3 regions of the Comamonas sp. Tr-654 genome follow, and region 2 is predicted to be linked to each of the others. Evidence: riboswitches for the same ligand, from Rfam matches in the RefSeq annotation. Region 2 holds a riboswitch; each other region holds the start of a gene.
What was found. Region 2 has a riboswitch for cobalamin ahead of F3J24_RS04880 (ABC transporter substrate-binding protein). Riboswitches for the same ligand answer to the same signal wherever they lie in the genome.

Region 1 (3,273 bases), on a different contig from region 2:
TCAAGGAAATATAAAAACCGGCAGATTTGCAGACGGTTTTATTCTAGCGGGTATTGGCAGCCGTGGGCAGCTCATGACTGCTTTGTCGCCGAGGTTAACTGATCAAAGCAGCCTGGCGTCAGCATCCAGAGCCTGATCGAGCCTAAGCACCAGTTGCTCTGCCAGCTCCTGCTGACGCTGCAATTCGGCCTGGGCGGCGGCACTGACTTCGGAGGCCGCGCTTTGCTCCTGAGCGAGTGCCTGCATTTCAGCCTGGGCGTTGGCCATGTGGGCTTGCTGCGCATCGCGGTCGAGCACATCGAAAGCCATGTTGAGGGCTGCCAGCACTGCCACCCGCTCGCGTGAGCGAACCTTGCCGCTGTCGCGGATGCGGGTCATCGCCTCGTCCACGCGGCGAACGGCTTCCTGCACACGTTCTTCTTGACCATCGGGGCAGGTCAGCACGTAGCTTTGCTGCATGATTTGCACATCGATCTGCTTCATGGGCGTCAGTGGCGGGTCTGGTGATGGGGGTGACGGCTGTCACTCTCCCTGGTTGGCGGGCAGGCGTTCGATCAATGCATCGACGCGCGCACGTGCTGCCTGCAGGCGCAGACGCAGCAAATCGCGCTCTTGCGTCAGAGCGATGACCTGATCGGTGAGCAGGGTGTTGGTGCGCTGCAGTTCCTCGTGGCGCACCAGCAGACGCTCTACGCGCTCGGCAATGAGATCAAGAGAGGGCTGGGTGGTCATAGACTCTGCCATTGTAGGTCTTGCAGTCCGTGGGTGAGTATAAATGTGCAGGCAAATTCGCAGTTTGCGCCAGAGCACGGCCTGCTTGACTGTCGTAGTCGGGAAACTGCAATAGTTCTCTCAAAATCGTAGCGTGCTGCGCAAGTTCTGTGTGCCTCAAACGCAGGTTTAAGGTAAAAAATCGTCACCTGAACCGCGCAAGGCTACTTCGAATGAAGGATTTGCGCCGCGTAGCGCTCATTACAATGGGCGCCTGTTGGTGCTCGAGGCTGCTTTTCTGTGGTCTCAGTTCAACGGGAAGCAGGGAGGGGCTGGCCAGATGCACTGGCTCTCCGAACCTGCGCTGCCCCCGCAACGGTCGGCGAATGGAATGCTGCGGCATTCCGCCTTTTTCCCCATGGCCACTGGCGCTGCGCGCTGGGAAGGCCGGCAAGAGGATGATTCGCCTAGCCCGGATACCGGCCAACATGGGTTGCCTGCATTGTGTGCAGGTATGTTTGCTCAATGTCGGCGGGTAGGCTGGCATGGGCGTATTCAAGTGTGCTTTCCATGAGTCCGCAATCTTCGTCCCTGCGCCTGGCGCGGGTGGCTTCGCGCGCACGCGCCTCTTTTGTTCTTCGTCCCACCTTCCTGGCATCTGCGTTGGCCATGGCGTTTGCCGCACAGGCTCAGTCAGCTGCGCAGGCCGATGCGGTGCAGATGAAAGAAACCGTGGTCACCGCCAATCGCATCGAGCAGCCTTTGTCGGATCTGGTGGCCGATATGTCGGTGGTGGGCCGTGAAACGATTGAAACTGCGGGGGCCGTGGGTGTGGCCGATGTGCTCTCGCGTCTGCCGGGTGTGCAGATGGTGCGCAACGGCGGCGCCGGCTCGACCACCAGCGTTTATCTGCGCGGTGCCGACACGCGTTTCACTGCTGTCTATATCGATGGCGTGCGCGTGGACTCGCAGTCCACGGGCGGTGCCTCCTGGCAGGATATTCCGCTGGAAGCGATCGACCGTATTGAAGTGTTGCGAGGCCCGGCGGCGGCTGTTTATGGCTCGGACGCCATCGGCGGCGTGGTGCAGATCTTCACCAAAAAGGGCGAGGGCAAAGCCAAGCCCTATGTGGGCCTGGGCTGGGGCAGTCGTGGCACGGTGAAGGCTCAGGCCGGCGTCAGCGGCGGTGCCAGCGGCTGGGACTACAGCCTGGGTGTTTCACATGCCAGCAGCAACGGCTTCAATGCCAAGACCTCTGCAGGCTTCAATCCCGATGCCGATGGCTATCGCAGCAACGCCTTCAACGGCCGTGTCGGCTACCAGATCAACAGCAATCAACGTGTTGAGGCCACGGCTCTGACCAGCTACATGAATGCGGGTTATGACGCCACCGTCTCCAAGACCAGCCCCATGGCCGACGACCGCAGCATCTACAAGATGAATGCGGTAGGCCTGAACTGGCTGGCCAAGTGGAGCGACGTCTACAGCACGCGCCTTCAGTACACGCAGTCACGCGATTTCTACCAGACCAAGCCCAGTGTCTATGAAACCGACACACGTTTGCACAGCTATCTGTTCCAGAACGAGTGGCGGCTGGGAGCGCAGACCGTGACGGCCGCGCTGGAACGCCGTGAAGACAAGCTGGTCAACAACGGCCTGGATATTGGCAGCCGCAATCGCTCCCAGAACGCACTGGCGCTGGGTTATGGCCTGCATGCGGGCAAGCACACGCTGCAGCTCAACGCCCGCCATGACCGCGACAGCGAGTTCGGCGGCCACACCACGGGCAGTGCTGCGTATGGCTATGAGTTCATGCCCAACTGGCGCGCAACCGCATCGGCCGGCACTGCCTTTCGCGCACCTACGCTCTATCAGCGCTTCAGCCAATATGGCGATGCCAGCCTGTCGCCCGAAAAAGGCCGCAATGTGGAGCTGGGCCTGAAATGGGGCAAGGGCAGCGACAGCTTCTCGGCCACGCTTTATCGCAACAATGTCTCCAATCTCATCAACTATGTGGGTGGGACAGGCTCCTGTGCGGGCAATACCGGCCAATACGGCGGCTGCTATGCCAACGTGGCCAAGGCCCATTACGAAGGCATCACCCTGGCCGCCACCACCCGCTTGGGCATGGTGAACCTGCAAGGTTCGGTGGACTTCCAGGATCCGCGCGATACCGATAAGGATCTGCAACTGGCGCGCCGCTCCAAGCGCTACGCCAATCTGTCTGCCGACACCACGCTGGCCGGCTGGAGGCTGGGCGCCGAAATGCAGGCTGCCGGAAAGCGCTTTGACGATGCTGCCAACAAGACCGTGCTGGGCGGCTACACGCTCTGGAATCTGAGTGCACAAAAGCAGCTGACACCTGAATGGAGCCTGGTGGCGCGCATCAACAATCTGGCTGACAGGCGCTATGAGCTGGCCCGAACCTATGCCACCGAAGGCCGCAGCGGCTATATCGGGGTGAAGTGGGAAGCCAGGTAAGCGGCCATGACAGTCACCGCAATGCATGAAACAGGTTCGGGCGTGCGCTGCCCCGCACTGCTGATCAGTGCTCCGGCCTCC
Region 2 (3,273 bases):
CGGCCCCGCAGCTGGCGGCGACCAGGGCTCTGCTCAGGCGGTAATTCCAGACAATGCCCGCATTGATGGGGTCTATGACGTAGCTGGTTCCCAGCATTTGATTTGCGAGCACCTGGTACACGATGCGCGCGGAGATATCGGTCTCGCCAATCGCTATGCCGGACACGACGGTCAGCAGCAGCAAGGCCGCTGCTGCGGCCCCAAGCACGGCGGCGCGCAGCAACCGGCCGGTCGGTAGATGCGGTCTGGAAAGGCTCTGCGTGTAGGTATTCATGGCTCAGCGGCCGGGGCAAGGTGCGCCGGCATGCGGACTTCGTTGATGCCTGGCTTATTTGGAGAGGCCTTCGATCTTCAGCACCGCATTGGCAATCTGCTCCATGCCGTCCACCTGGCGGATGGAGCCTTGCAGGGCATCGGCGTCAACGATCACGATGCGGCCGTTCTTGACGGCATCCATGTGCTGGGTGACGGGATCCTTCTTGAGGAAGTCCAGCTTTTTCTGGTAGTCGTCTGCAGGGAAGCGGCGGCGATCCATGCGCGCAATGATCAAAATCGAGGGATTGGCCTTGGCAATCGTCTCCCAGCCCACGGTGGGCCATTCCTCTGCGGATGTGATGACGTTGCGCAAGCCCAGAGCTTGCATCATGTAGCCGGCCACGCCATTCTTGCCGGCCATATAGGGGTCGGCGGCCAGGTCTGCGCTGGAGAACCACAGTGCGGCAGACAGGTTCTGGAGCCCGGAGGACTTGACCTTGGCCACGGCCTGGGTCTGGCGATCGCTCAGCTCTTTGACCAGGCTTTCGCCGCGTGCCTCGACATCAAAAGCCTGGGCCAGCTGGCGAATGCCTTTGTACAGCGCTTTCACGTCGTAGCTGGCAGTACGCGTGCCGTCGGAGCCCATGAGATTGTTCTTGCCTTCGCAGTCGGCAGGCATGGCATAGGTGGCGATGCGCAGATCATGGAATTGCTCGCGCGTGCCCACCACGCCATCCTTGCCCACCATCCATTCAAACTGCGAAACCACCAAGGCGGGGCGCTTGCCGAGGACCGACTCGAAGCTGGGAATGTTGTCGGACAGGCGTGGCACCTTGTCGTTGACGGCCTTGAAGCGGGGCTGTACCGGGTTGAACCAGAGCGCTGTCCCGACGACCTTGTCGCCCAGGCCAAGTGCATAAAGCATTTCGGTGCCGGCCTGACCTATGGTGACCACCGAGGTGGGCGCCTTGTCGAGAGTGAGGGTGTAGCCGCAGTTTTGCAGCTGCACGGGAAAGTCGGTTGCATGAGCGGAAAATGCGGTAGCGAGCAGGGCAGTGCTGGCAAGGCTTCGAAGCAGCATCGGAATATCTTTCCAGAAGTGGCGAAAAGCACCTTGGAAGACATAGCAGGACACGCGCCTGAACTTTGCCTTGAGTGGCAGCAGGTTACCGGAGCGATGAAATGCTCACTTCCCGGACACCCCGCCGGCAATGAATGGTTGGTGCTCTGGCAGGTCTCCTGACTGGCAAATCATCGCTGGCTCATCGCCTTCCCAAACAGATGTTCAGTGGCTGTGTGATGGCTGGCTCATTGCCTACAGTTGCGGGGGCAGTTCCATTTCACGGGCCGGCCCCGAAGGTGCCTGACCCCTGGATTCCCTCATGCATTCGCCGCTGCGCACGCATGTTCTTGCGAAACCAAAGTTGCGGTAATGTAGCTGATTTTGTAGCAACAGTCCCAAGCCAAGACGACGAATGAGCCCGGATTGCCTCTCCATGCCCCGCTTGCAAGACATTTTCATCCAGCGCGTTCGTGAATTGCATCAGGTTCACAGTTTTGTGCAAAGCGCACGTGTTTCCATGTTCGGCGGGCGCATCGCTTCACTGGAAATTCCCGAGGATCTTCGCCATTTTGAAGAGACCTATCTAGCGGGTAGCGGCTGCATGCTGGCGGCTCTCGATGCTGACCAAAGAGTGCAGGCCACGATGGCCTGCCGGGACTATGACGGCAGATTTGCGCAACTGGATTTCGGACCGCTGAAGGTGGTCGAGGTCGTGCGCCTGTTTGTCGCTCCGCAATTCCGACGCTCAGGTCTGGGGCAGGCGATGCTGGATGTGCTGATGCGCCATGCTCTGGCCCAGCAGGTGCAAGTGCTATATCTGCACACCCATCCATTCCTGCCAGGAGCTCTTGAGTTCTGGCAAAGACAGGGCTTTGCGGTGATCGAGCGCGAAGACGATCCACTGTGGCAGACCATTCATATGCAGCGTCTCATGTGAAGCTTGAAAGGGATGTCCAAGGCTCGGGCTGTCGACCGGGTCCTTGGCGTGCGCACTGGACGCGGACGTGAAATCGAGCATGTCTGTGTCAGACACCGGGTATGAGTTGTTATGATATTGATAATTCGATATCAATAAAGCAAACAACTTGTCTTCTCTGTCTTCTCCACCAGCAAGTGCTGGGCGTCTGCAATCGATCGATGCGCTGCGTGGTCTCGTCATGCTGTTCATGTTGCTCGACCATGTTCGTGAAACCTTTTATCTGCATCTGCAGGTTCCCGACCCCATGGTCGTGGCGGACACTCCGCCTGGCCTGTTTTTCCCGCGCATGCTGGCCCATTTGTGTGCGCCGGTATTCGTGTTTTTGACGGGCCTGGGGGCGTACCTGTATGTCAGCCGGCATGCCGAGGCTACTCAGGCGCGCACCGCATCCGGCTTTCTGTGGCGGCGCGGCCTGTTCTTGGTGCTGCTGGAGGTGACGGTCGTCAACTTTGCCTGGACCTTCCAATTTCCTCCCGCCAAGATCTTTCTGCAGGTGATCTGGGCGATCGGTCTCTCCATGCTGGCCCTGTCGGTGCTGGTTTGGCTGCCGCGGAGGGCCTTGCTGCTGCTGGGACTGGTGCTGGTTGTCGGGCACAACCTGCTCGATGGTCTGCATTTTCCTGCGGGCCACGTGATGCATATACCCTGGGCGATCCTGCATGACCGTGGCTGGCTGGAGCTGGCGGGAGTGCAACTGCGCACGTCCTATCCTCTGCTTCCCTGGATCGGCGTGATTGCTCTGGGCTACGGTATCGGCCCGTGGTTTGGCAAAGGCTGTGACTCGGTGCAGCGCAGCCGCTATCTGCTGAGGGCAGGCATTGCCTGCCTGTTGGGTTTTGCGCTGCTGCGCACGCTCAATGTTTATGGCGATGCGCCCTGGCTGGCCGGTGCGAGTGCGCTGCAGACACTGATGTCCTGGTTCAACGTCACCAAATATCCGCCTTCACTGCTGTTCCTGATGTTGACGCTCGGTATC
Region 3 (3,273 bases), on a different contig from region 2:
TTGCTCGTTGATCTTCCAGGCGTCCTCGATGAACAAGGCATTTTGTTTGACAGTAGATTGGTAGCTGGGCAGATATGGAACCGAGCTGCTCCAGTAGCCATTTTCTGGATTGACGGCGGAGACTTGAGTCTGGAGATCTCCATCGTAGCTGCTAGACGAGCGGAAATTGGCATGAGAGAAATCCCAGCCTACGGCGATTTTGTGATCGGCTGGCTTGAAGTCCATTGCCATGCGGTTGCCGTTTTGCTGCACGGCATGGCCGATTTCCAGATAGTCATAGCGGTTGATCGTGCCATCTTCTGGAGTGTAGTAATAGCCCTCGATATTCTTCCAGTGACGCTTGGAGCTCAGGTGGTAGAGCTCGTTGCGCAGCGTGATGGCTTCGTTGACGCGCCATTCGGCCTTAGCCTTGAAGCGTTGATCTCGATAGTGAATATCGGCGTCGTTGATGTTGTAGTTCTTGTCGCGCAGGGCGCTGACAACGCGGCCATCCACAGTTGGCGTACCGTAATAGCGCGAAGGCGCCTGATTGCTGATGTCGGCTGTCAGATCGAAGGTCAGATCGCCGCGCGGTGTCCAGCGCAGCGCGCTCATCAGCTTGCCGCTTCTGGCATCGTCCAGATGACGTTCGCCATCGGTGCGCTCACCGTAGGCATCGATACGATAGCTCAATGTGTCACTGATGGCACCAGTGCTGCCTACACCTGCGCGTACAGTGCCGTGGCTGCCTGCGCTGAGCAGCAATTCGGTGGATGACTCGCGGCTGGGCTGCTTGCGCACGGCGTTGATGGTGGCACCCATGGTGCCGCTGCCATACATCAGTGATGCTGGGCCGCGCATCACGTCCAGACGCTCATAGCCCCAACTGCTGTTGGGATAGTTAATGGTGCCTGCTGCAACGCCAAGCACGATGCCGTCTTCCGCGACACCGACAGAACTAAAGCCGCGGCTGGAGAAAGACAATCCTCCATTGCCGGGTTCGCTCGACGAACTCAGGCCCACGGAGCGGGTGACGGCTTCTACAACGCCATAGTCGGCGCGTTCTTGCATTTGTTCGGATGAGACGCCGCTGACGCTGGCGGGCAGATCCAGCGCACGCACGTCAACGTGCGAGGCTGAGGTGGCAAGGCGCTCTGTTTCAAGGCGGCTGTCTGCCTGACGAGTTTCCTGGACGGTGACCTCAGGCAGAGCTTGTTGGGCCATTGAAACAGCAGGCCAAAGCAGTGCCAGCTGTACTGCACGGAGTGCAAAAGGAGGGTTCTTGCGCGAAGCGTTGGATGCGAAGAAACGGTTTGTAGTGGTGCGCATTTCGACAAAAGGCTGGAACTGCCTGATGGGAAAGCTGCGCGCGCAAAGTTCAAAGGTCCGGTTCTGGAGAGCTGAAACCATTGCAGTCTGGCAGCCATCCGCACCCCGCAGACAGTTGTGGCTAAGCCCGCTGAATGGCGAGCGTGGTTATCGGCAGGCCGGTCTCCGGGCTCGCAGGCCATTCATGTCTGAATGCACATCTCGCCTTCCCGAAAAACTCGAAACATCGCGTAGCGAGGGCCGAATCATCTCCAGTGGCTGCAAGTGCTGCTGCGACTTGCGTGAGTGTGTTGACCTGCTTACCGTTGCGGGGGCAGCCAAGGCTTCCTGATCTTTGATCAGACCTTGTTCCCGTTTCACTCGCTCTTAAAGCAAGCACCTTCCGAAACGAAGCGCCATCAAGGCGCGCAGAGATTCTATCAGCCCCTGATGGGGCAATCGATTTCGGCTCAGAGCGTTTCATCCGGCATGAACTCGATCAGCGGTCTGCCGCTGCGCTCGCTCAGACGTACCTGGGCATGCACGCCGTAGACCTCGGCAATGGTCTGCGCGGTCAGCACCTGGGCCGGTGTGCCCTGCGCCACCAGTTCTCCTGCCTTGAGCAGGTACAGTCGGTCGCAGTAGTGGGCGGCCAGTGGCAGCTCGTGCAGCGCGGCCAGCGTGGTCAGACCCAGGCTGCGGATCAGGTTCATCAGCTCGAATTGGTGGCGTACGTCCAGGTGGTTGGTGGGCTCGTCCAGCACCAGCAGCCTGGTCTGCTGGGCCAGTGCCCTGGCCATGAGCACGCGCTGCTTCTCGCCCCCTGACAGGGTCGAAAACATGCGCTGCGCCAGCGACTGTGCACCGACCTGGGCCAGGGACTGGGCGACGATGCGGAAGTCCTGCTCGCTGTCCCGGGCGAAAGAGCTCTGGTGCGGCGTGCGACCCATGAGCACCACATCGCAGACGCGCAGATCGAACTCGCTGCCGTTTTCCTGGGTCAGTACCGCCATGGAGCGGGCATTGTCGCGAGCGCTGCGCTGCCAGACGTCCTGTCCATCTATGCAGACCGCACCGCTGGCAGGCCTGAGCATGCGGTAGATCATGCGCAGCAGGGTGGACTTGCCGCTGCCGTTGGGGCCGAGCAGGCCGACCAGTTCGCCATGCCGGATATGCAGGCTGATGTCCTTGACAATGGAGGCGGCCGCCGTCTGCCAATGCAGGCGGCTGGCCTCCAGCAGGCAGGAAGAGCTGGGTGCGGAACTCACGGATTGCCCTTTTCACGCACGCTCTTGCGGCACAGCATCCAGACAAAGAAGGGGCCGCCCAGCAGCGAGGTGATGACCCCCACGGGTACTTCGGCGGGGGCAAAGCTGATGCGCGAGAACACATCGACCCAGATCAGGAAGATGGCACCTGTGAGAGCAGCCACAGGCAGCACGCGCCGGTGCTCGGAGCCGACCAGCATGCGGGCGACATGGGGCACGATGAGACCGACAAAGCCGATCGGACCCGTCAGCGCCACCAGCACGCCCGTCACCATCGAGACCAGAACGAATAGCCAGCGCCTGGTGCGGGTGGTGTCCACCCCCAGCGTGGCGGCGGTCTCTTCGCCTGCCAGCAGCGCATTGAGTGAGCGGGCCTGTGCCAGCAGCAGGGCCACGCCCGCCGCCAGCAGGGCAGCCGGCAGGCCCAGCTCCTGCCAGCGGGTTCCTGCCAGGCTGCCCAGGGTCCAGGTGAGCACGGAATTGGCCAGCTCGCGCTGATCTGCCGTCAGCACAATCAGGCTGGTGACGCCGCCCAGGCAGTAGGCAATGGCCACGCCGCCCAGGAGGAGTCGCGATGCCTGCAATCGTCCATTGGCATGGGCCAGGAAGTACACGGCCACACAGGCCAGCAGCGCACCGCTGAAAGCGCCCAGCGGCAAGGCCAGCTCGCCAGCGAATGCCAGTGCACCGAAGGCCAGCACGCTTACCGCCCCGACCG

Region 1: it holds a riboswitch for cobalamin, as region 2 does, so the genes downstream of both, F3J24_RS20655 (TonB-dependent receptor domain-containing protein) here and F3J24_RS04880 (ABC transporter substrate-binding protein) in region 2, are expected to answer to the same signal.
Region 3: it holds a riboswitch for cobalamin, as region 2 does, so the genes downstream of both, F3J24_RS20330 (TonB-dependent siderophore receptor) here and F3J24_RS04880 (ABC transporter substrate-binding protein) in region 2, are expected to answer to the same signal.

What each region holds. Positions count from the first base shown of each region.
Region 1 is NZ_VWWQ01000007.1:175,760-179,032, reverse strand. Features, by position in the region: gene F3J24_RS20665 (cell division protein ZapA) at 103-483, opposite strand; gene F3J24_RS20660 (hypothetical protein) at 523-732, opposite strand; cobalamin riboswitch at 973-1,214, shown strand; gene F3J24_RS20655 (TonB-dependent receptor domain-containing protein) at 1,282-3,192, shown strand; gene F3J24_RS20650 (cobyrinate a,c-diamide synthase) at 3,199-3,273, shown strand, end outside.
Region 2 is NZ_VWWQ01000001.1:1,063,949-1,067,221, reverse strand. Features, by position in the region: gene F3J24_RS04885 (iron ABC transporter permease) at 1-274, opposite strand, end outside; gene F3J24_RS04880 (ABC transporter substrate-binding protein) at 329-1,336, opposite strand; cobalamin riboswitch at 1,467-1,693, opposite strand; gene F3J24_RS04875 (GNAT family N-acetyltransferase) at 1,752-2,255, shown strand; gene F3J24_RS04870 (DUF1624 domain-containing protein) at 2,404-3,273, shown strand, end outside.
Region 3 is NZ_VWWQ01000007.1:97,808-101,080, reverse strand. Features, by position in the region: gene F3J24_RS20330 (TonB-dependent siderophore receptor) at 1-1,203, opposite strand, end outside; cobalamin riboswitch at 1,447-1,706, opposite strand; gene F3J24_RS20325 (ABC transporter ATP-binding protein) at 1,758-2,555, opposite strand; gene F3J24_RS20320 (iron ABC transporter permease) at 2,552-3,273, opposite strand, start outside.